One region of the Streptomyces sp. NPDC002886 genome, then DNA from elsewhere that is predicted to be linked to it. Evidence: riboswitches for the same ligand, from Rfam matches in the RefSeq annotation. Region 1 holds a riboswitch; each other region holds the start of a gene.
What was found. A riboswitch is a leader RNA that binds a small molecule or an ion and turns the genes downstream of it on or off. The one in region 1 is predicted to bind cobalamin.
Positions count from the first base shown of each region.

Region 2: it holds a riboswitch for cobalamin, as region 1 does, so the genes downstream of both, ACFYYB_RS13475 (energy-coupling factor ABC transporter permease) here and ACFYYB_RS01510 (ABC transporter substrate-binding protein) in region 1, are expected to answer to the same signal.
Region 3: it holds a riboswitch for cobalamin, as region 1 does, so the genes downstream of both, ACFYYB_RS09310 (prenyltransferase/squalene oxidase repeat-containing protein) here and ACFYYB_RS01510 (ABC transporter substrate-binding protein) in region 1, are expected to answer to the same signal.
Region 4: it holds a riboswitch for cobalamin, as region 1 does, so the genes downstream of both, metE (5-methyltetrahydropteroyltriglutamate--homocysteine S-methyltransferase) here and ACFYYB_RS01510 (ABC transporter substrate-binding protein) in region 1, are expected to answer to the same signal.

Region 1 covers NZ_JBIAPV010000001.1:360,605-365,657, forward strand. Annotated here, with positions in the region: gene ACFYYB_RS01505 (FecCD family ABC transporter permease) at 1-880, opposite strand, end outside; gene ACFYYB_RS01510 (ABC transporter substrate-binding protein) at 877-1,869, opposite strand; cobalamin riboswitch at 1,907-2,044, opposite strand; gene ACFYYB_RS01515 (helix-turn-helix transcriptional regulator) at 2,054-3,034, opposite strand; gene ACFYYB_RS01520 (hypothetical protein) at 3,191-3,649, shown strand; gene ACFYYB_RS01525 (NUDIX domain-containing protein) at 3,760-4,293, shown strand; gene ACFYYB_RS01530 (hypothetical protein) at 4,298-4,771, opposite strand; gene ACFYYB_RS01535 (GNAT family N-acetyltransferase) at 4,842-5,053, opposite strand, start outside.
Region 2 covers NZ_JBIAPV010000003.1:270,718-275,770, forward strand. Annotated here, with positions in the region: gene ACFYYB_RS13450 (SsgA family sporulation/cell division regulator) at 1-363, shown strand, start outside; gene ACFYYB_RS13455 (hypothetical protein) at 479-1,006, shown strand; gene ACFYYB_RS13460 (flavodoxin family protein) at 1,042-1,767, opposite strand; gene ACFYYB_RS13465 (hypothetical protein) at 1,945-2,265, opposite strand; gene ACFYYB_RS13470 (hypothetical protein) at 2,152-2,607, shown strand; cobalamin riboswitch at 2,781-2,975, shown strand; gene ACFYYB_RS13475 (energy-coupling factor ABC transporter permease) at 3,003-3,716, shown strand; gene ACFYYB_RS13480 (energy-coupling factor ABC transporter substrate-binding protein) at 3,725-4,072, shown strand; gene cbiQ (cobalt ECF transporter T component CbiQ) at 4,076-4,825, shown strand; gene ACFYYB_RS13490 (energy-coupling factor ABC transporter ATP-binding protein) at 4,831-5,053, shown strand, end outside.
Region 3 covers NZ_JBIAPV010000002.1:689,810-694,862, forward strand. Annotated here, with positions in the region: gene ACFYYB_RS09295 (ferredoxin) at 6-239, opposite strand; gene ACFYYB_RS09300 (aldehyde dehydrogenase) at 239-1,717, opposite strand; gene ACFYYB_RS09305 (MBL fold metallo-hydrolase) at 1,954-3,018, shown strand; cobalamin riboswitch at 3,068-3,198, shown strand; gene ACFYYB_RS09310 (prenyltransferase/squalene oxidase repeat-containing protein) at 3,320-4,582, shown strand; gene ACFYYB_RS09315 (SCO2322 family protein) at 4,582-5,053, shown strand, end outside.
Region 4 covers NZ_JBIAPV010000004.1:951,300-956,352, forward strand. Annotated here, with positions in the region: gene metE (5-methyltetrahydropteroyltriglutamate--homocysteine S-methyltransferase) at 1-2,312, opposite strand, end outside; cobalamin riboswitch at 2,485-2,708, opposite strand; gene ACFYYB_RS22635 (DUF1269 domain-containing protein) at 3,099-3,590, shown strand; gene ACFYYB_RS22640 (SulP family inorganic anion transporter) at 3,715-5,053, shown strand, end outside.

The DNA of each region.
Region 1 (5,053 bases):
ACGCCCGGTGCCCGGCTCCGACGACCATCCGCGCGGCGTGCGGGATCATCAGCCCCACGAATCCGATCGCCCCGCTGTAGGCCACCAGTACGCCGATGACGAGCGAGGTGAGGACGAACACGGCGGCCCGGAACCGGCCGGTGTCCAGGCCGAGCGTCTGCGCGCCCTCCTCCCCCGCGAGCAGCAGGTCCAGCGGCCGGGCCAGGGCGATGAGCGACCCGGTGCCCAGGAGCAGGGCCCCGGCGGGCAGGGCCAGTTCGCTCCAGCGTGCCCCGCCGAGCCCGCCGAGGGTCCAGAACAGCACGCTGCGCACCTGATCGGGCTGCGCGGACAGCACGAGGACCAGGCTGGTCAGCGCGGATAGCACGTACTGGACGGCGACTCCGGCGAGGATCAGCCGGCCGGTGGTCATGGCACCGCCGCGCCGGGCCATCGCGTAGACGGCGACGAGTGCGCCCATCGACCCGGCGAACGCGGCGAGCGGGAGGGCGGCGGTGCCCGCGAAGCCGAGGAATCCGGCCCCGAAGACGATCACCAGCACCGCTCCGGTGGAAGCCCCGGAGGAGGCCCCGAGCAGGAACGGGTCGGCGAGCGGGTTGCGGACGAGAGCCTGGAGCACGGTTCCCGCGACGGCCAGTCCCGCGCCGACGACGGCCCCGAGCAGGACGCGCGGCATGCGCACGTCCCACACGATCGCCCCGAAGGCGCCCCCTCCGGCCCGGGGCCCCGGCCCCGCGAGCACGAGGTCGAGCACCTCGCCCGGGGGGATCCGTACCGGCCCCAGGACCAGCCCCGCCAGGGCCGACGCGGCCAGGGCGGCGGCCAGCAGGGCCAGTACGACCGGGGTACGGGTGAACGCTCGGGCGGCCCGGAGCCTCACGCGGCGTCGGGGTGGAGCTGGCCGCCCAGCGATTCGACGGCGTCCGCGACGCGTACGCCGAGCACGGCGGAGGACAGCGGCAGCACGACGAACCGCTGGTTCCTGATCGCGGGGACCTGGGCCAGTGCCGGGTCCTTGAGCAGGCGCTGCTTCTTGGCTTCGACGGTGGTGCCGCCGTAGTCGTAGATGAGGACGACCTCGGGCTTGCGCTCGATGACCTTCTCCCAGGACACGTCGCCGAAGGTGTCCTGGAGGTCGGCGAATACGTTCGTGCCGCCCGCGAGCGAGATGATCTCGTTGCCGATGCCGTTGCCTCCGGAGGTGAAGGCGGAGGCCTCGCCCGAGTCGTAGACGAAGACGGCGGGCCTGTCCTTGTCCTTCAGGCGTGCGGTGACGGCGTCGATGCGGCGCTGTTCGTCGGCGATGAGCCGCTCGCCGCGCTCGGGGACGCCGAAGGTACGTGCCACCTCGGTGATTTCGGTCTTGAGCTGGTCGAGGCCGACCTTGCCCTCGGTGCAGTACTCCACGCTGAGGCGGGAGTTGACACCGGACTTCGCGAGTCCCTCCCGGTCGCGGCCCTGCGCCTTGTCGAAGGCGCTGGAGTAACCCCCGTACACGAAATCGGGGTTGGCGCCGAGGAGGACCTCCCGGGAGGGGTACTCCTTCGCCAGCACCTTGATCTTGTCGTACGCGGACCGGTAGGCGGGCAGTACGGCGTCGTCCAGGTAGGCCGTCCCGACCGTCTTCCCCTCCAGCCCGAGGGCCAGCAGGATCTCGGTGGCGTGCTGGTTCATGGCGACCGCACGCCGCGGCGGTGCCTGATAGGTGCTGGTGACACCGCAGTTGGTGACCGAGTACGGGAAGCCGGGCGCGGCGCCCGCCGCGGCCTTCGCGTCCTGCGCCACGGGTGATCCCCCGCAGGCGGCCAGCGGTATCAGGAGGGGTACGGGCAAGAGCGCGCGCAGCAGCGCACGGGGGTACGAAGACATGGTGGAGCCTCTCCCGGGGATCCGCGTCCCCTGGTCGAACCGAAAGAGGCGGTGCGTCAGTGTCTGACTCCCGGGGCCCCGCGCGGGGGCGTCCGGTCACAGTGGCGGGACCGCACCGGATTCGCACCGGTTTCCTGTCCTGCACCGCCTGGATAACGTGGCCCAGTGTGCCAGAAGGGCGACGTCAGCGTTCCGCCCGCACCGCGCCGGCCACCCGGGAGGCGAGGGCGCGCAGCGCCTCGTCGGAGGGGGATCCGGGCTCGGCCGTGTAGAGGTAGAGGGTCTGGTCGGGATCGTCCGGGAAGGTCAGGGACTCGTATTCCAGGGCCAGTTCACCGACGTCGGGGTGCCGGAACCTTTTGGTGCCGTGGGTGTGCTCGAGCACGTCGTGACCGGCCCACCAGCGCCGGAAGTCCCGGTCGAGCGAACTCAGTTCCTCGACGAGCGGGCCCAGATCCGGATCGTACGGGTGCCTGCCGGCGTAGAACCGCAGCGCGGCCACGACTCCGCGCGCGGCGCCCTCCCAGTCGGCGAAGAGCTCGCGGGCGGCGGGGTCGCGGAAGAGGAACCGCGCCAGGTTGCGGCCGCGCCGATCCGGCGCACCCGACTCCGGGGTAGGCGACCCGGGGGCGCCCGACCCCGGGGTACCCGACGCCGGCGCACCCGACCCCGGCGCGCCGAAGTCGGCGTACAGGGCCTCGGCGAGCCGGTTCGCGGCCAGGACTTCGAGCCTGCGCCCCATGATCATCGCCGGGGTGCCGTCCTCCAGGGCGTCCAGGACCCGGTACAGGCCCGCCCGCACCCGCTGCGGGCCGTCGGCCTCCGCGCGGCCGGGGGCGTCGGCGGCGCGACCGGGCCCGGTGGCCCGCTGGGGCCGGGCCAGCTCGAAGAGGTGGGACCGCTCGGTGGCGTCGAGCCGCAGCGCACGGGCCACCGCGTCGAGGACCTCGGCGGAGACGTGCTGGGTACGGCCCTGCTCCAGCCGGGTGTAGTAGTCGACGCTGACCCCCGCGAGCTGCGCGACCTCCTCGCGCCGCAGCCCGGGCACGCGCCGCCTTCCCGGGTGGGCGGCGGCCCCCACCTCCTCGGGGCCGATCCGGGCGCGCCGGGAACGCAGGAATTCCCGCAGGTCGGAACGGGGATCGGGCCCGGCGGTGGCGGTCATTCCCCCAGGCTAGGCGTTCTCCCCGGGTTCCTCCGGCACCTTCGCACCGGGCCGGCCGGCCGCGCACCGGGCCGGCGGCGGCGCGGCGCGTCACAGCCCGGTCACAGCGGCCCCCGCGGGGCCCCACCGGGCCCCGCCCCGGGCGACGATGACCCGATGCGCAGACACCACGTGATCACCGCCCTCACCGGCGCCGCACTCCTCGTCCTCGCCGGGTGCGGCGACTCGGACGCCCCGGCCCCCGGCACGTCCTCCGGCCCGGCCCCGGCATCGACCGTGCCGAGCGCCGATCCGAGCGCCGGACGGCCCAGCGCCGATCCCAGCGCGGCCCGCCCCGACAGCGGTCTCCCTCCGAGCCCCGCACCCGCGCAGCGCGCCGCCTACCTGGCCGCGCTGAACACGATCGCCCCCGAGATCGTCAACGGCAAGGACGACAAGGCCGTTTCGCGCGGCCTCGACCAGTGCCAGTCGATGAAGGGCGAGAAGGACCCGGCCAAGCGCGTGGCCGGTGCCAACCAGCGCTTCATCGGCCCCCATCACCCCGACGGCTTCGGCCCCGTCAAGTCCGCCCTGATCGTCGCGGCCGTCCAGGCCAACCTCTGCCCGACGTACTGAGCCCCGCCGGGGGCGCGCACTCCGAGCCGGGGCATGCCGAGGAACCGAAGGGTCCGGGCATGTCCCGGTGCCGTCCCGGTGTCAGACCCCCGCCCTATGGTGCCGAGGTGATGATTCCTGATGCGTTCGACCGCCGGGTCGCAGAGGCCGCGGCCGCCGATGTCCGGCTGGCGAGGATCCACCTCGACGGCGCCGGCCAGTGGTTGACCACCGACGGCCTGGGGTCCACGGCGCCGCTCGCCGCGGAGGTGTGGGTCTTCGACGAGGATCTCGCCCGGGTGCTCCTGGTTCATCACCGATGGCGTGGCTGGGTTCCGCCGGGCGGGAGCGTCGAGCCGGGTGAAACCCCCCGCGAGGGAGCACGTCGCGAACTCTTCGAGGAGACCGGCATCGCGGTGGATCTGCTGCCCGAACCCGCGGCGGCGACGGTGCGTTCCTACCGCGCGGAGTGGGCGCCGACCCTCGGGCTGTCGTTCGTCGCGATCGCGAGTGCGGCGACCCCCTTGGTGGCGGAGAGCGGACAGCCTGCGGCCTGGACGCCCCTCGACGAGGACTGGGCCGGCTACTTCCCCCAGGACGCGTCGTATGTCCGCCGGCACGCCCGATGGCTGCGCGAGACCTCCGGCCGCCGACAGGCCCTGTGATCCTCTAGCTCACGTGGTGGCGTGCCCAATCGGAGACACCGCCCAGCCGGACGGCGGCCTTGGCGGGGTCACCGGTTCGGGTGGGCTGGCCCACCTCGAAGTCGTGGCCGGTCAGGCCGGTTTCGTCCTCGACGATCCGGGCGATGCGGTAAGCCAGTTCCATCACTTCCAACGCCGCCGCACCCGAGTGGCGGTAGGGGACCTCGATGTGGGCCGTGTCCCCGCAGTAGTCGAGCTGTACGCGCCCCGGCGGGCCGAGCGTCTCAAGGGTGAGGCTGTACAGGTACTCCGCCGACTCGACAGGACCGATGTCCCGGGAGACTCGGCGCAGGGTCCGGTCCCACTCGCCGCGTTGCGCGTCGGTGACGCGAAGCAGCGGCAGGTCGGCATCGGGATCGAAGTCGGCGTTGAGGCCCTCGAGCGTTTCCTGAAGCGTCAGGCCCGGCCGCACCCGCACGAGCACGATGTCGTAGGTCACCGGGTCAATCTACGGTGTCCGTGAGGTCGCGCCGGATGGCGTCCGCTTGGACAGGCCGACCCGGCATCGGTCAGGGCGCGTCCGATTCCGACACGCCTTCTTCTTCGGTCTTGAAGGTACGAAACCCGCGGCGGTGGTAGTTGGGCAGCGCGTTCGGGTTGTCGGCCGACGACGTGTGCAGCCACACCCGGCGCACGCCGGGCACCAGATTCCAGCCCTGCCGGATCGCGAGCGTCAGCGCATGGCCGCCGAGCCCCTTCCCGGTGAACTCGGGCAGGAGCC
Region 2 (5,053 bases), on a different contig from region 1:
GCGCCCGCGCCCGTCCCGGTCCGGGGCGTCTTCGTGTACCGCAGCGACCGGCCCTACGAGATCTCCCTCGACTTCGAGGGTGCCGGGATGCACCTCGCCCACTGGGTCTTCTCCCGGGAGCTGCTGCTCGACGGCCAGGTCTGCGCCACCGGCGAGGGCGACATCCAGGTGTGGCCGCGCTGGAAGGGCACCGAGCCGCGGGTGTTCCTCGCCTTCAGCAACGGCGCGCAGTCCTGTGTGGTGTCCGCCCGCGCCAAGGACGTACAGGCGCTGTGCCGCCGGATGACCGAGCTGGTGCCGCGCGGCCGGGAACGCCTGTACTACGACCTCGACGCCGAACTGAGCGCCCTCCTGCCCAGCTGAACCGGCCGAGCCGACTGAACCGGCCGAACCCGGTGGACCCGGTGCAACCACGGCCGTACCGGGCGCGTCTTCACGGATGACATCGTTCCCCGTCTCTCGGAATCGAGGGGACGCCATGAACCGTCCACGCCGCCGGCAGGCCACCGCACTGGGGTTGGGCACACTGCTCGCCGCCACTCTGGCCTTCGCCGCACCGGCCTCCGCCGCAGCCACGACCGCAAAGCCGGCCACACCCACCACCACCGCCACTCCGCTCGTCGTCAATGCCCGCTGGGGCGGTCACTGCACGTACGACCGGGTGGTCGTCGACCTGCAGGGATACGTACCCGAGGTCACCGTGACCCCCGTCCCGAAGCTGGTCTACGACGGGTCCGGCAAGCCCGTCCCGCTGGCCGGGCGGTACTTCCTGGAGATCCGCCTGCACCCCGCCGCCGGACACGACGAAGCGGGCAACAACGTCTACGCCGGGCCCAAGCTCGTCAAGATCTACCTGCCCAAGCTGAAGGGCCTCGCCCTCACCGGCGACTACGAGGGGTACGTCACCCTCGGCGCCGCCTTCGACACCAAGCCCGCCTACACCTCGTTCAAGCTGCACGCCCCGGAGCGCTTCGTCCTGGACGTCGCGCACCCGAACGTCTGCTGAACGCGCACCCGCCGGCGGGAGACGGGGCCCGGCCGCTACCGGTGCTCGGGGTTCGGGAAGTCGAAGCGGCAGCCCGCGTCCCACAGTGAGCGCTGGTTGCCGTGCGCCGGCATCCCGCCGGACCGCTTGAGCAGGGCGGCCAGATGCATGAGGTTCCAGCTCATGAAGGTCGTGTTCCGGTTGGTGAAATCGTTCTCGGGACCGCCGGATCCGGGGTCCAGGTAGGAGGGCCCGGGTCCGGCCTCGCCGATCCATCCGGCGTCGGCCTGCGGGGGGATCGCGTAGCCGAGGTGCTGGAGGCTGTAGAGGATGTTCATGGCGCAGTGCTTGACGCCGTCCTCGTTGCCGGTGATCAGCGCCCCGCCCACGCGCCCGTAATAGGCGTACTGGCCCTGGTCGTTCAGGATCGAGGAGCAGGCGTAGAGCCGCTCGATGACCTGCTTCATCACCGAGCTGTTGTCCCCGAGCCAGATCGGGCCGCACAGCACCAGGATGTCGGCGTCCATGATCTGGCTGTAGAGCACCGGCCACTGATCCTCGTCCCAGCCGTGGTCGGTCATGTCGGGCCAGACACCGGTCGCGATGTCGTGGTCGACGGCCCGGATGAGCGAGGTCCGGACCCCGGCCGCCTCCATCACCGCGCGGCTCTTCCCGATCAGGCCCTCGGTGTTGCTGGGCTCGGGCGATCGCTTGAGCGTGCAGTTGACGTACACGGCGGTCAGGTCGGAGTAGTCGAGGTCCTGCGCGGGGTCGGTAGCCACCCGTCCAGCCTCGCCGGAGCCCGACAGCCCCGCCACCGGGCCGCGCCCGTCCGGGCGCAGCACGGGTAGGGGCCGACAGGTCGATCTGCCCCTGGGTGATCAGCGAGCCGATCCGCTGGTCTCCGCCGAGCGGGCCGCTGCGCAGCGGGGCGACGTCCAGGCCGAGCCGCCGGTTGATCAGGGTGCCGGTGGTGCCGGTTCCGTAGAGCCGGTGGTGCCGGTTCCGTAGAGCCGGTGCGGCTTGAGCTCGGCGGCCTTGCGGTCCGTCCAGGCGAGCGGGTCGGCTTCCTTGCGCGCGTCGTGGGCGACCAGGGCGATGCCGCGCGGGCGGTCGCTGCAGCCGCTCGCCGCGGTGAGCCAGGTCGGGTCGGCCAGCGGGTAGAGGTGCACGGCGGCGGCACGCAGCTCCTCGCGGCTGATCGAGCCGTCGCCGTCCGCGTCGACCCGGTCGAAGGAGAGGGAGTCGAGCGACCCGTCGAGACCGATCGCCCCGAACAGGCGCTCGTACTCGGCGCGGTCGATGCGGCCGTAGCCGTCCCGGTCGAGGGCGTAGGCGAGGGCGTCGAGGGCCCGCAGGGTGGACTCGCGGAAGTAGCGGTCGCCGTCGAAGGCGTGGCGCGCGGCCGCCGCGACGAACTCCTGCTCGCTGATCCGCCCGCCCCGGTCGGTGTCCGGGGCGCCTTGCAGCTGCGTCCACAGCTCGGAGCAGGCGTCGTGGAGGGCGGCCCCGCGGCGGGTGTCTCCCGGCTCGGTGAGCCACTCGGCGAGGCGGCCGGCGTAGGCGATGAGGTCCTCGCGGCCGAGGTGTCCGCCCCCGTCCAGGTCCTACGTACGGAATAGCGCGGCGACGCACGGCAGCCAGTCTTCGGCGGTCACGGACATGAGGAACTCCCTTTTCAGGTGGGGCTATTGAGGCAGATAGTGGCGGCGTGGACACATGGCGTGACACACAAGCGGAATCCGGTCGCCGCCCGGCGCGATTGGGGCGGGTTGTTCCCGGTCCGTGCGGCCGACTAGGGTCAGCGGGCCTTGGTGTTCGGGAAACCGGTGGGAAACCGGTGCGGCCCTCGCCACTGTGATCGGGAAGTCCGGCTCCACTCCTGCGGGAAAGCCACTGGGCTGCGCGGGAGGTTCCGCGCTGCCCGGGAAGGCGGGGCATGGACGTCAACCCGTGAGCCAGGAGACCGGCCGGGGTGCGTTGTCCATCCACGAGGTGCTGGAGAGGTCTCCTACCCATGCATATAGCCGAGGGGTTCCTGCCCCCTTTGCACGCGGTCGCCTGGGGCGCCGCGTCCGCCCCCTTCGTCGTCCACGGCGTCCGCGCGCTCACCCGAGAGGTGAAGGCCAACCCGGAGAGCACGCTGCTGCTCGGGGCGTCCGGGGCCTTCACCTTCGTCCTGTCCGCCCTGAAGATCCCGTCGGTGACCGGCAGTTGCTCGCACCCCACGGGCACCGGGCTCGGGGCGATCCTGTTCCGGCCGCCGATCATGGCGGTGCTGGGCACGATCACCCTGCTGTTCCAAGCCCTGCTGCTGGCGCACGGCGGGCTCACCACCCTCGGCGCCAACGTCTTCTCGATGGCCATCGCCGGCCCGTGGGCGGGCTACGCCGTCTACCGGCTGCTGCGCACGTCCGGGCTCCCGCTGATGGTGACCGTCTTCTTCGGCGCCTTCTTCGCCGACCTGATCACCTACTGCGTCACCAGCGTGCAGCTCGCCCTGGCCTTCCCCGACCCGGCCTCCGGTTTCGCGGGCTCGCTCGCGAAGTTCGGGGGGATCTTCGCCGTCACGCAGATCCCGCTGGCCGTGAGCGAGGGGCTGCTGACCGTCCTGGTGATGCGGCTGCTGATGGCGTCGAGCAAGTCGGAGCTGGTCAGGCTGGGTGTCGCGAAGCTGACGGCCACCCGTACCGGTACCGATACCGCCACCGAAGAGAAGGCGGCGGCCTGATGAGCGGCATGTCCAAGAACACGAAGATCAACGGCCTGCTGCTGCTCCTGGTGGCGGCGCTGGCCGTGCTGCCGATCGCCCTGGGGCTGGGCGAGGGCAAGGAGGAGCCCTTCGCGGGCGCCGACGCGCAGGCGGAGGCCGCCATCACCGAGCTGAAGCCGGATTACGAGCCCTGGTTCTCCCCTCTCTACGAACCCCCCTCCGGCGAGGTCGAGTCCGCGCTGTTCGCCCTGCAGGCGGCACTGGGCGCGGGCGTGCTCGCGTACTACTTCGGCGTCCGCAAGGGCCGCCGCCAGGGGGCCGCTGCCGCCGCCGCTGCCGCCACCACCTCCGCCGCCACCGGCCCGGAGGCCTAGGCGGTGCTGCCGATCGACGTGGCCGCGCACGGCAGTCGCTGGCGCGGCCGGCACCCGCTGGAGAAGGCCCTGCTCGGGGTCGGGCTGACGGTCACCGCCGTGTGCCTGCCGCCCTGGCCCGGCGGGCCGCTGGTGGCCGCCGCCACCCTCGCCGTGCTGCTCGGCCCGGCCGGAGTGGCCGGCCGGCAGCTCTGGCGGGCCTTCCGGATCCCGCTCGGCTTCTGCTTCACCGGGGCGCTGCCGCTGCTGTTCGCGGTCGGCGGCCCGACGGGGCCGGTCTCCCTGGCCCCCGACGGCCCCCGGACCGCCGCCGAACTGCTGCTGCGCACCTCGGCGGCCTCGCTCGGACTGCTGCTGTTCGCGTTCACCACCCCGGTCTCCGACGTCCTGCCCCGGCTGGTCCGGGCCGGGGTCCCGGCCCCGGTGGTGGACGTGGCCCTGGTCATGTACCGGATCGGCTTCCTGCTGCTCGATTCCATGGCCCAGGTCCGCCGGGCCCAGGCGGCCCGGCTCGGGCACACCGGCCGGGCGGCGGTGTGGCGTTCCCTGGCGGGGCTCGCCGCCACCTCCTTCGTACGGGCCTTCGACCGCGCGGCCAAGCTCCAGGCGGGGCTGGCCGGACGCGGCTACGACGGCGCCCTGCGGGTCCTCGTACCGGAGGCGGCCCTGTCGTGGCGCTTCCTGACGGCCACCGCGGGCCTGCTGGCGGTCCTGATCACCCTGACCCTCACCCTGAAGGGGCTCTTCCTGTGAACCCGGTGGCCACCCCCCTGATCGAGCTGTCCGGCGCGGGCTACGCCTACGAGGACGGCCCGGCGGTCCTGACCGGCGTCGACTTCGCCATCGTGCCGGGCCGGGCGCTGGCCCTGCTGGGCCGCAACGGCAGCGGCAAGACCACGCTGATGCGGCTGCTCAGCGGCGGCCTGCGGCCCGGCGCGGGATCGCTGCGGCTGGACGGCACGGAGGTCTCGTACGACCGGG
Region 3 (5,053 bases), on a different contig from region 1:
CCCCCTCACTCCTCCGGCGGGAACACCGCCTCGCCGCTGCCCAGCAGGGTGATCGCGATCGCCTCGACCGGGCAGCCCTCCGCCGCCGCGAGCACCGGCTCGCTCGCGTCCGTCTCCGCCGCCCGAGGATGCGACTGCCGCGCCGAGTCGAGGGCGAAGCCCTCGGGGGCGTGGTTCACGCACATGCCCGAGCCGATGCAGACCCCCCGGTCCACCTCGACGTGCCAGCGGTCACCCATCACGCACCGGCCGCGGGGGGTACGTACCCTGCCGGGAGGTGGATCATCTTGTGCTCGAGGTACTCGCCCAGCCCCTCCGGGCCGAACTCCCGCCCGACGCCGCTGTTCTTGTAGCCGCCGAACGGCCCGAGCATGTCCAGGCTGAAGGTGTTCACGTTGAAGGTGCCGGTCCGCACCTGCCGCGCGAAGTCGATGCCGTGTTCCACGTCGCCGGTCCAGACGCTGCCGCTGAGCCCGAACTCCGAGTCGTTGGCGATGCGTACGGCCTCCGCCTCGTCCCCGTACGGGATCAGGCAGACGACCGGGCCGAAGATCTCCTCGCGGGCGATCCGCATCGAGTTGTCTACGTCCCCGAAGAGGGTCGGCTCCACGTACCAGCCCTGGTCCAGGCTCGAGTCGCCCGGGCGTCCACCGCCGGACAGGACCTTGGCGCCCTCCTCCTGGCCGATCCGGATGTAGTCGAGCGAGCGCTGCTGCTGCCGCCTGGCCACCAGCGGGCCGAGCTGCGTCGCGGGGTCCATCGGGTCGCCGACGACCAGCGCGGACGCCGCGGCGGCGAGCGCCTCGGCGATCTCCTCGTAGCGGCTGCGCGGGGCGAGGACGCGGGTCTGGGCCACGCACGCCTGGCCGTTGTTCATCCAGGCCGCGGGGACGATCCCGGCGATGGCGGCGTCGAGGTCGGCGTCCGGGAGGATGACGGCCGCGGACTTGCCGCCGAGTTCGAGGGTCACGCGGGTGAGGTTCTTCGAGGCGACCTCCATGACCCGCCGGCCGGCGGGCACGGAGCCGGTGAAGGCGACCTTGTCCACGTCCGGGTGGCCGACGAGGTACTCGCTGACCTCGCGGTCGGCGGGCAGGATCGACAGCACACCCTCGGGCAGCCCGGCCTCGCGGGCGATGTCGGCGAGGATGTAGGAGTCGAGGACCGCCTCCGGGGACGGCTTGAGGATCACCGTGCAGCCGGTGAGCAGCGCGGGCGCCAGCTTGGCGGCGGCCACGAACTGCGGGACGTTCCACGGGATGACGGCGGCGACCACGCCGACGGCTTCGCGCCGGACGAGGATCGGGCCGAGGACGCCCTGGCGGAACTCCTCGTAGGGGTAGTCGCGCGCCACGGTGATCGCGGCGTCGTAGACCATCATCGGGCCGAGGGCCTGCGCGAGGACGCTCCAGGAGTACGGGGACCCGTTCTGGGAGCTGATCGAGCGGGCGATCTCCTCGTGCCGGACGGCTATGGCGTCCTTGATCCTGGTCACCACCGCGATCCGCTCTTCGAGCGTGGTGCGCGGCCAGGGACCCTCGTCGAAGGCCTTGCGGGCCACGGCGACGGCCCGGTCGACGTCGGCCTTCGAGGCGTGCGGGACGCTGCCGATGACCTGCCCGGTGTGGGGCGAGACGACCTTGATCGTTTCGGAGCCCAGCGGATCCGTCCACTCACCGCCGATGAACAGTTTTCCGTGTTCCACGAGCTCGGTCATGGCTGATGCCTCCTGCGGCTTGGCGTTCCAGAACTGATACCAGTTCTAGTTCTAGGAGTCCACGGAGCTGACCGAACCGCCCGTGCATCGGCCCACACTCGACAGCCCGAAGATCCAACGACTAGTCAGGAAGCCGGAGAAGTGGTCGACTTGGGCGACTAATGCAACACGTTCTCGTTAGACCTGTTCCCGTTGCACCTCCCGTTGGACCTGTTCCCGTTAGAGCGGAGCCCCTCATGGCAGAGGACACCCCGGACGTGGCACCTCACGTCACCGATCACGGCGGCGGCGTGTGGGGCATCAAAGTCCCCATCCCCGACAATCCGCTCGGCCACACCCTCGTCCACGTCCTCGACACCGACCGCGGCCCGGTCCTCATCGACACCGGCTGGGACGACCCCGCCTCCTGGGACACCCTCGTCGCCGGCCTCGGCGCCCTCTCCATCGCCGTCGCCGACCTGCACGGCGTGGTCATCACCCACCACCACCCCGACCACCACGGCCTGTCCGGCCAGGTCCGCGAGGCCTCCGGCGCCTGGATCGCCATGCACGCCGCCGACACCGAGATCGTGGTGCGGACCCGGTCCTCCGAACCCGGCGTCTGGTTCGACTACATGGCCGAGAAGCTGGCCACCTCCGGAGCCCCCGAACAGCACATCGCCCCGCTGCGCGCCGCCCGCGCGAGCGGCCGCATGAGCACCCTCCCGGGGCTGCGGGCCGCCGTCCCCGACCGGGAGATCGTGCCCGCCGAGCTGCTGCCACTGGCCGGCCGCCGGCTGCGGGCGGTCTGGACCCCCGGGCACACCCCCGGCCACGTCTGCCTGCACCTCGAGGAGAAGCACCCGCGGAACCTCCCCGGCAACGGCCGCCTCTTCTCCGGCGACCACCTGCTGCCCGGGATCTCCCCGCACATCGGCCTCTACGAGGACCCCTCCTCCGAGCAGGTCACCGACCCCCTCGGCGACTACCTCGACTCCCTCGAACGCATCGGCCGCCTCCAGCCCGCCGAGGTCCTCCCGGCCCACCAGCACGCCTTCACCGACGCACAAGGCCGCGTACGGGAACTCCTGGACCACCACGAGGAGCGGCTGACCGGGCTGCGCGCACTGCTCGCCGCCGAGCCGCTGACCCCGTGGGCGCTCGCGGAGCGGATGGAGTGGAACCGGCCCTGGGAGCAGATCCCGTACGGCTCCCGCAACATCGCCGTCTCGGAAGCGGAAGCCCACCTGCGGCGTCTGGTGAAGCAGGGCCGCGCGGAGGCGGTGCCGGGCAGCGACCCCGTGACGTACCGCGCCGTGTAAGGGGTGCGGGTGGGCGGCGCCACCCGGCCCCGGGGCTACGGGCCGGTAGAGTATGGGCGTCGTCCACACTTCCGTACGGGGGGAAGCCGGTGCGAATCCGGCGCTGACCCGCAACCGTGACCCACCCCGGCAGCTTCGGGGCGGGGAGCCGGATTGCCCCGTGCGTGAGGTGCGCGGCTCGAGCCGCCGGGTCCTCCGGCGGCCGGCACCGTCGAGGTAAACGGAGCCGGAGCCCGGTACCAGCCTCCATCGCTGTGCTGCCTGCCTCCGGGTCCCCAGCACGAGAGGCACCCGCCCCGCCATGAACGTCCGCCGCAGCGCCGCCACGCTCGCCGCTTCCGCCGTGCTCTGCGTGGGCGCGGCCCCCGCGGCCCTCGCCGATGTCGCCACGCCGTCCCCGGCACCCGTCGTCCCCTCCGGGCTCTTCGGCAAGAACGATCCGACGTACGACGGGGTGTGGCGGCAGTCCTTCGCACTGCTCGCCCAGCACACGGTGGGTCTGAAGCCCGCGCGGCAGGCCGTGGACTGGCTCGTCGGCCAGCAGTGCGCCGACGGCGGCTTCGCCTCCTTCCGCGCGGACACGGCAGCCGCGTGCGACGCGAAGCTGATGCTCGACACGAACGCCACCGCGGTGGCCGTGCAGGCGCTGAAGGCGCTCGGCGGTCAGGACGCGGCGGTGAAGAAGGGCGCGGACTGGCTGAAGTCCGTCCAGAACGCGGACGGCGGCTGGGCCTACGTCCCCGGCTCCCCGAGCGAGGCCAGCTCCACCGCCGTGGTGATCAGCGCGCTGGCCGCGGCGGGCGAGAAGCCGGCCGAGGTCAAGTCGAAGGCCGGCAAGTCCGCGTACGAGGGGCTCCTCGCCTTCCAGCTCGGCTGCTCGTCCGAGCCGGCCGCCGACCGGGGTGCCTTCGCCTACCAGGCGACGGCCGACGGCAAGCTGCCCGCCAACGCCGACGCGACGGCCGCGGCCGTACTGGCCGGCCTCGGCCAGGGCGCGCTCGTCTCCCCTTCCGCCTCCCCCACGGACACCCCCGCGGCGGGCCTCGCCTGCCCGGCGACCGCCGGTGACCCGGCGGCGGCGGCCCAGGGCGCGGCCGGATACCTGGCCCAGGCCCTGAAGAAGGACGGCCACCTCACCGCCCTCACCCCGGGCGCCGACCAGCCGACCCCGGACACCGGCAACACCGCCGACGCGGTGATCGCCCTGGCCGCGGCCGGGCACAAGCAGTCCGCGGCGGGCGCCCTGGAGTGGCTGAAGACCAACTCCGCCGAGTGGTCCAAGGGCAACCCGGCCGGCCTCGGCACCCTGATCCTGGCCGCGCACGCGACGGGCACCGACCCGAAGGCCTTCGGCGGCACCGACCTGGTCGCGGCGCTGAACGCGACGGGCCCGGCGCCGCAGAACGCCTCCGCGAAGGCGTCGGAGCAGCCGGCGGACAAGAAGGAAAAGAAGGACGAGGACTCCGGCGGCAGCAACGTCTGGTGGATGATCCTCGCGGGCGCCGCGGCCGGCATGGGCATCGGCATCGTGCTGAGCGGCCGCCGGAAGAAGAACCAGCTCTGATGCGCGGACGCCGCCCGTCGCTGCCGGCCCTCTTCGCCGGCATCGTCCTGACCCTGGCCATGACGTTGCTGGCCGCGTCCCCCGCCCTGGCCTCGACCTACCGCTACTGGTCGTTCTGGGACGGCGCGGGCGGCACCTGGGCGTACGCCACCCAGGGCCCCTCCTCGCTGCGTCCGGCGGACGGCTCCGTGCAGGGCTTCCACTTCGTGGTCAGCAAGGACGCGGCCGATCAGGCCGCCCCGCCGCGCGCGGACGCCGACTTCGCGGCCATCTGCTCGGCCACCGCCCCGGTGCCGGGCAAGAAGCGGATCGCGCTGGTCGTCGACTTCGGCACGCCCGCCGAGGCCCAGGCGGGCGAGACCCCGCCGCAGGCAGCCCCGCGTACGGCGTGCGCGCAGGTCGGCCCGGACGCCACGACGGCCGAGGCACTGGCGGAGGTGGCGAAGCCGCTGCGCTACAACAGCGCGGCAC
Region 4 (5,053 bases), on a different contig from region 1:
GGCGAGATCTCCGACCGCACCCGGCGGGCCGCCTCGACGAGGTTCTCCAGGGAGGCCCTCGTCTCCGGCCAGCCGCGGGTCTTCAGACCGCAGTCGGGGTTGGCCCAGAGCCGTTCGGCGGGGATCGCCCCAAGTCCCCTGCGCAGCAGGGCAGCCGCTTCCGAGGCCGAGGGGACGCGCGGGGAGTGGATGTCCCAGACTCCGGGGCCGACCTCGCGCGGGTAGCCCGCGCCGGCGAGCTCGTCGGCGACCCGCATGTGCGAGCGGGCCGCCTCCAGGCTGATGACGTCGGCGTCGAGGTCCTCGATGGCCCCGACGATGTCCCCGAACTCCGCGTAGCACATGTGCGTGTGGATCTGGGTGTCCGGGCGGACGCCGCTGGTGGTGAGGCGGAAGGATTCCGTGGCCCACGCCAGGTAGCCGGCGTGGTCGGCGGCGCGCAGCGGCAGGGTTTCGCGCAGGGCGGGCTCGTCGACCTGGATGACGGACGTGCCGGCCGCTTCGAGGTCGTCGACCTCGTCGCGCAGGGCGAGTCCGACCTGGCGCGCGGTCTCGCCGAGGGGCTGGTCGTCGCGTACGAAGGACCAGGCCAGCATGGTCACGGGACCGGTGAGCATGCCCTTGACGGGCTTGGCCGTCTGCTGCTGGGCGTACGTGGTCCAGCGGACGGTCATCGGGTCGGGGCGGGAGACGTCGCCGGCGAGGACGGGCGGGCGGACGTAGCGGGTGCCGTAGGACTGGACCCAGCCGTGCCGGGTCGCGAGGTAGCCGGTCAGCCGCTCGGCGAAGTACTGCACCATGTCGCTCCGTTCGGGCTCGCCGTGCACGAGCACGTCGAGGCCCGCCTTCTCCTGGAAGGAGAGGACCTCGCGGATCTCGGCCCGGATGCGGTCCTCGTAGGCCGCCGCGTCGATGCGTCCCGCGCGCAGGTCGGCGCGGGCGGTGCGCAGGTCGGTGGTCTGCGGGAAGGAGCCGATGGTGGTGGTGGGGAGCAGCGGCAGGCCCAGGTGGGCGCGCTGCGCGGCGGCCCGCTCGGCGTAGGACTGGGCGCGGTGGACGTCGGCTTCGGTGATCGCCGCGGTGCGGGCCCGGACCGCCGGGTCGTGGGTGATCCGGGAGGCGGCGCGGGAGGCCAGGTCGGCCCGGTTGGCGGCGAGTTCGGCCGCGATCGCGTCGGTGCCGCGGGCGAGGCCCCGGGCCAGCGTGCTGATCTCGGTGGTCTTCTGGCGGGCGAAGGCGAGCCAGCGGTGGATCTGCGGATCGATGTCGCGCTCGGCGTCGGCGTCGAGCGGGACGTGCAGCAGGGAGCAGGAGGCTGCCACGTCGACCCGGTCGGCGAGGCCGAGCAGGGTTCCGAGGGTGGTCAGCGACTTCTGGTAGTCGTTGATCCAGATGTTGCGGCCGCCGACCACGCCCGCGACCAGTCGCTTGCCGGGGATGCCGCCGACGGCGGCGAGGTCCTCGAGGTTGGCGGCGGCCCGGTCGGTGAAGTCGAGGGCGAGCCCCTCCACGGGCGCCTTCGCCAGGACGGGCAGGGCTTCGCCGAGCCGGTCGAAGTAGGAGGCGACGAGCAGCTTGGGGCGCTCGGTGAGGCCGCCGAGCTCGCGGTAGGCGCGGGCCGCCGCGTTCAGTTCGGCCGGGGTGCGGTCCTGGACCAGGGCGGGCTCGTCGAGCTGGACCCAGTCGGCGCCCGCCGCGCGCAGGTCCGCGAGGACCTGGGCGTAGACGGGCAGCAGCCGGTCGAGCAGGGCGAGCGGCTCGAAGCCGGGAAGCACTCCGGGGGCCGACTTGGCGAGGAGGAGGTAGGTCACCGGTCCGACCAGGACCGGGCGGGCGCTGTGGCCGAGGGCCAAGGCCTCCTTCAACTCGGCCACCTGCTGGGCCGGTTCGGCGGTGAACACGGTGTCGGGTCCGAGTTCGGGGACCAGGTAGTGGTAGTTGGTGTCGAACCACTTGGTCATCTCGAGCGGGGCCACGTCCCGCGTGCCGCGGGCCATCGCGAAGTAGCCGTCCAGGCCGTCCGCCGCGACGGCGGCCCGGTGGCGGTCGGGGATCGCGCCGACCATGACCGTGGTGTCCAGGACGTGGTCGTAGTACGAGAAGTCGCCGGTCGGAACCTCGGTGATGCCGGCCTCGGCGAGCTGGGCCCAGTTGGCCCGGCGCAGGTCGCGGGCGGTCTCCCGGAGGGCTTCGGCGGTGACGCGGCCCTGCCAGTAGCCCTCGATCGCCTTCTTCAGTTCCCGGTTCTGTCCCTGGCGGGGGTAGCCGTACACGGTGGCCCGTACGGGCGCGGCTGCGGACTCGGTGGTCACGGAACTCTCCTTCGCGAGCGTGTCTCCATGAACCCGGTGACGGGTCGCGGAGGCGAAGGGTGCCGGAACGGGCGGGCCGCCGGGGTCGCGTACGACGGGGTACGCGACGGAAGGACCCGCCTGAGGTGCACGCCGACCCGCCCACGAGGTCACCGGGAAACCGCGCGCGGTCGATCGCGCACGGGCAACGGGCAGGTCTTCGGACTCGCGGGCGCGCGGACCACGAAGGTCCGCACCTACTGGCCGTCGCTTCCCAGGACCGTTTCCGGTCCCAGTGCGTATGACGGCGGTCGTTCCCACTCACCGCTGCGGGGCAGTCCCGGATTCCCACCGGGTTCCCTCTTACGACGCCTCCCGCCTGGCGGACGGGGGCGAACCAGCTGCGCGGCCCACACTAGATCGACCGACCGGGGAACGGGCACGGCTTCCCACATGTCGGACGGTGAAATGAGACACGGGGAGAGCGCCCGTCGTGACCGGCCACTTCTCCCGCCTGGACACCTGGGGCATCTGGAACCGCACCGACTGGGGCGCCCTGACGGCGGTGATCCCCAAGCTCTTCGACTACGACGAACAGCGCCGCACGGCCTACCTACCGGCCGCCCGCACCCTGCGCGTCGGGCACCCGCTCGCGGTCGAGCGCCCCGACGACCCGTACGCCGAACGGGCGAATCACTCTGACGACTCGACAGGTGACAGCAAGTCACTTTATGGGAATTGTGGTGAATTGTCTGATTCTGGGTTGTACTGGACGCCGGCAACACCGTCCATGAACTGGAGCGTTACGTGGCATCCACGACTCTCACCGTCTGGAAGTTCCCCACTCCCGAGGGAGCGCAGCAGGCGGAGTCCGCCCTGCTCGCCCTGCAGAAGGAACAGCTCATACAGGTGCACGACGCGGCCGTCGTCACCTGGCACGAAGAGGCCAAGAAGCCGAAGACCCAGCAGCTCAACAGCCTCACGGGAGCGGGCGCGCTCTCCGGCACCTTCTGGGGCATGCTCTTCGGGCTCCTGTTCTTCGTGCCGCTGCTGGGCGCCGCCGTGGGTGCGGCGGCCGGGGCCATCGGCGGATCCCTCTCCGACGTGGGCATCGACGACCAGTTCATCGACGAGGTGAAGTCCGAGGTGAAGCCCGGAACCTCCGCGCTGTTCCTGCTCTCCTCCGACGCCGTGGTCGAGCGGGTCCGCGACGCCTTCCCGGGCGGACAGGCCCAGCTGATCCGCTCCAACCTCTCCGGCACGCAGGAGCAGCAGCTCCGCGAGGTCTTCGCGGCCTGAGCGGGCACCCATCGAGACACCGCCGCGGCTCGGGACCGGGGGCCCCTCCCCCGGTCCCGGGCCGCGGCGGCGCGACCGCCGCCCCGTGCGGGATTTTCGCCGAGCTGAGGAAGGGGCCCGAGCGGTGAGCGTTCCGCGGACGGCAGGACCCGAGGACAGGAAAGCGGCGGGCCTCGTGGCCCCCTGGCTGCGCCGCTACCGCGGCAGGCTGCTGCGGGGCGACACGCTGGGGGCCCTCACCGCGTGGGCGCTGATCGTGCCCGAGTGCGTGGCCTACGCGCAGATCGCCGGAGTTCCCCCGCAGAACGCCTTCTACGCGGCCCCGGTGGCCCTGCTCGTATACGCCCTGCTCGGCCGCTCCAACTTCCTCCTCATCGGGGCCACTTCGGCCGCGGCCGTACTGTCGGCCGCCACCGTCTCGGCCGTCGGCGCCGCCCCCGAGGACGCCGTGGGGCTGTCGGCCGCCCTGTCGGTGATCGTGGGCGCGGTGCTGCTGGCGGCAGGGCTGGCCCGGCTCGGGTTCCTCACCGCCTTCCTCGCCGAACCGGCCCTGGTGGGCTTCCTGTTCGGGATGGCCCTGACCATCGTCGTCCGGCAGGCAGCCAAGCTCGTCGGAGTCTCCGGCGGTGACGGCGACTTCTTCGAGCGGCTGTGGACCGTCCTGTCCGGAGCCCCGCACTGGTCCCTGGTCACGCTGGCCGTCGGCGCGGGCGCGCTCGCCGTGCTGTTCCTGCTGGAGCGCTTCGTCCCGCGCCTGCCCGCCTCCCTGATCGTCCTGGTGGCGGCGCTCCTCCTGTCGGCGGCCCTCGACCTCGAAGGCCACGGCGTCGACACCGTCGGGCACATCCCCTCGGCCGTCCCGGTCCCCCACCTGCCCGGGATCCCGGCCGCCGACTGGATCGCACTGTTCGGCGGCGCCCTGGGCGTGGCCCTGGTCGTCTTCGCCGAGGCCTTCAGCATCGCCAACCGCTTCGCCCGGGAACACGGCCAGGAGGTCGACGCCGACCGGGAGATGGCCGCCATCGGCTTCGCCAACATCGCCGTCGGGTTCTTCCGCGGCTTCGTCGTCTCCGGCAGCGCCTCGCGCAGCGCGGCCGCCGCCGGAGCGGGCGGCCGGACCCCGATGGTCTCGCTGATCGCGGCGGGGCTGATCCTGCTGACCGGCGCCTTCCTCACCCCGCTGTTCACGGACCTGCCCGAGCCGGTCCTCGGGGCCATCGTCATCTTCGCCGTACGCGGCTTCCTGCGGGTCGGGGAGCTGCGCCGCTACTTCCGCCTGGACCGGCGCAGCCTGTGGGTCGCGCTCACCTCCCTGTTCGGCGTGCTCCTCTTCGACCTGCTGCCCGGGCTGCTGCTCGCCGTCGCGCTCTCCCTCGCGCTGTTCATCGGCGCGGCCGGCCGGCGCAACGTCGCCCTCCTCGGCCGGCTGCCCGGGACCCGGCTGTACGGCGACACCGCCGGGC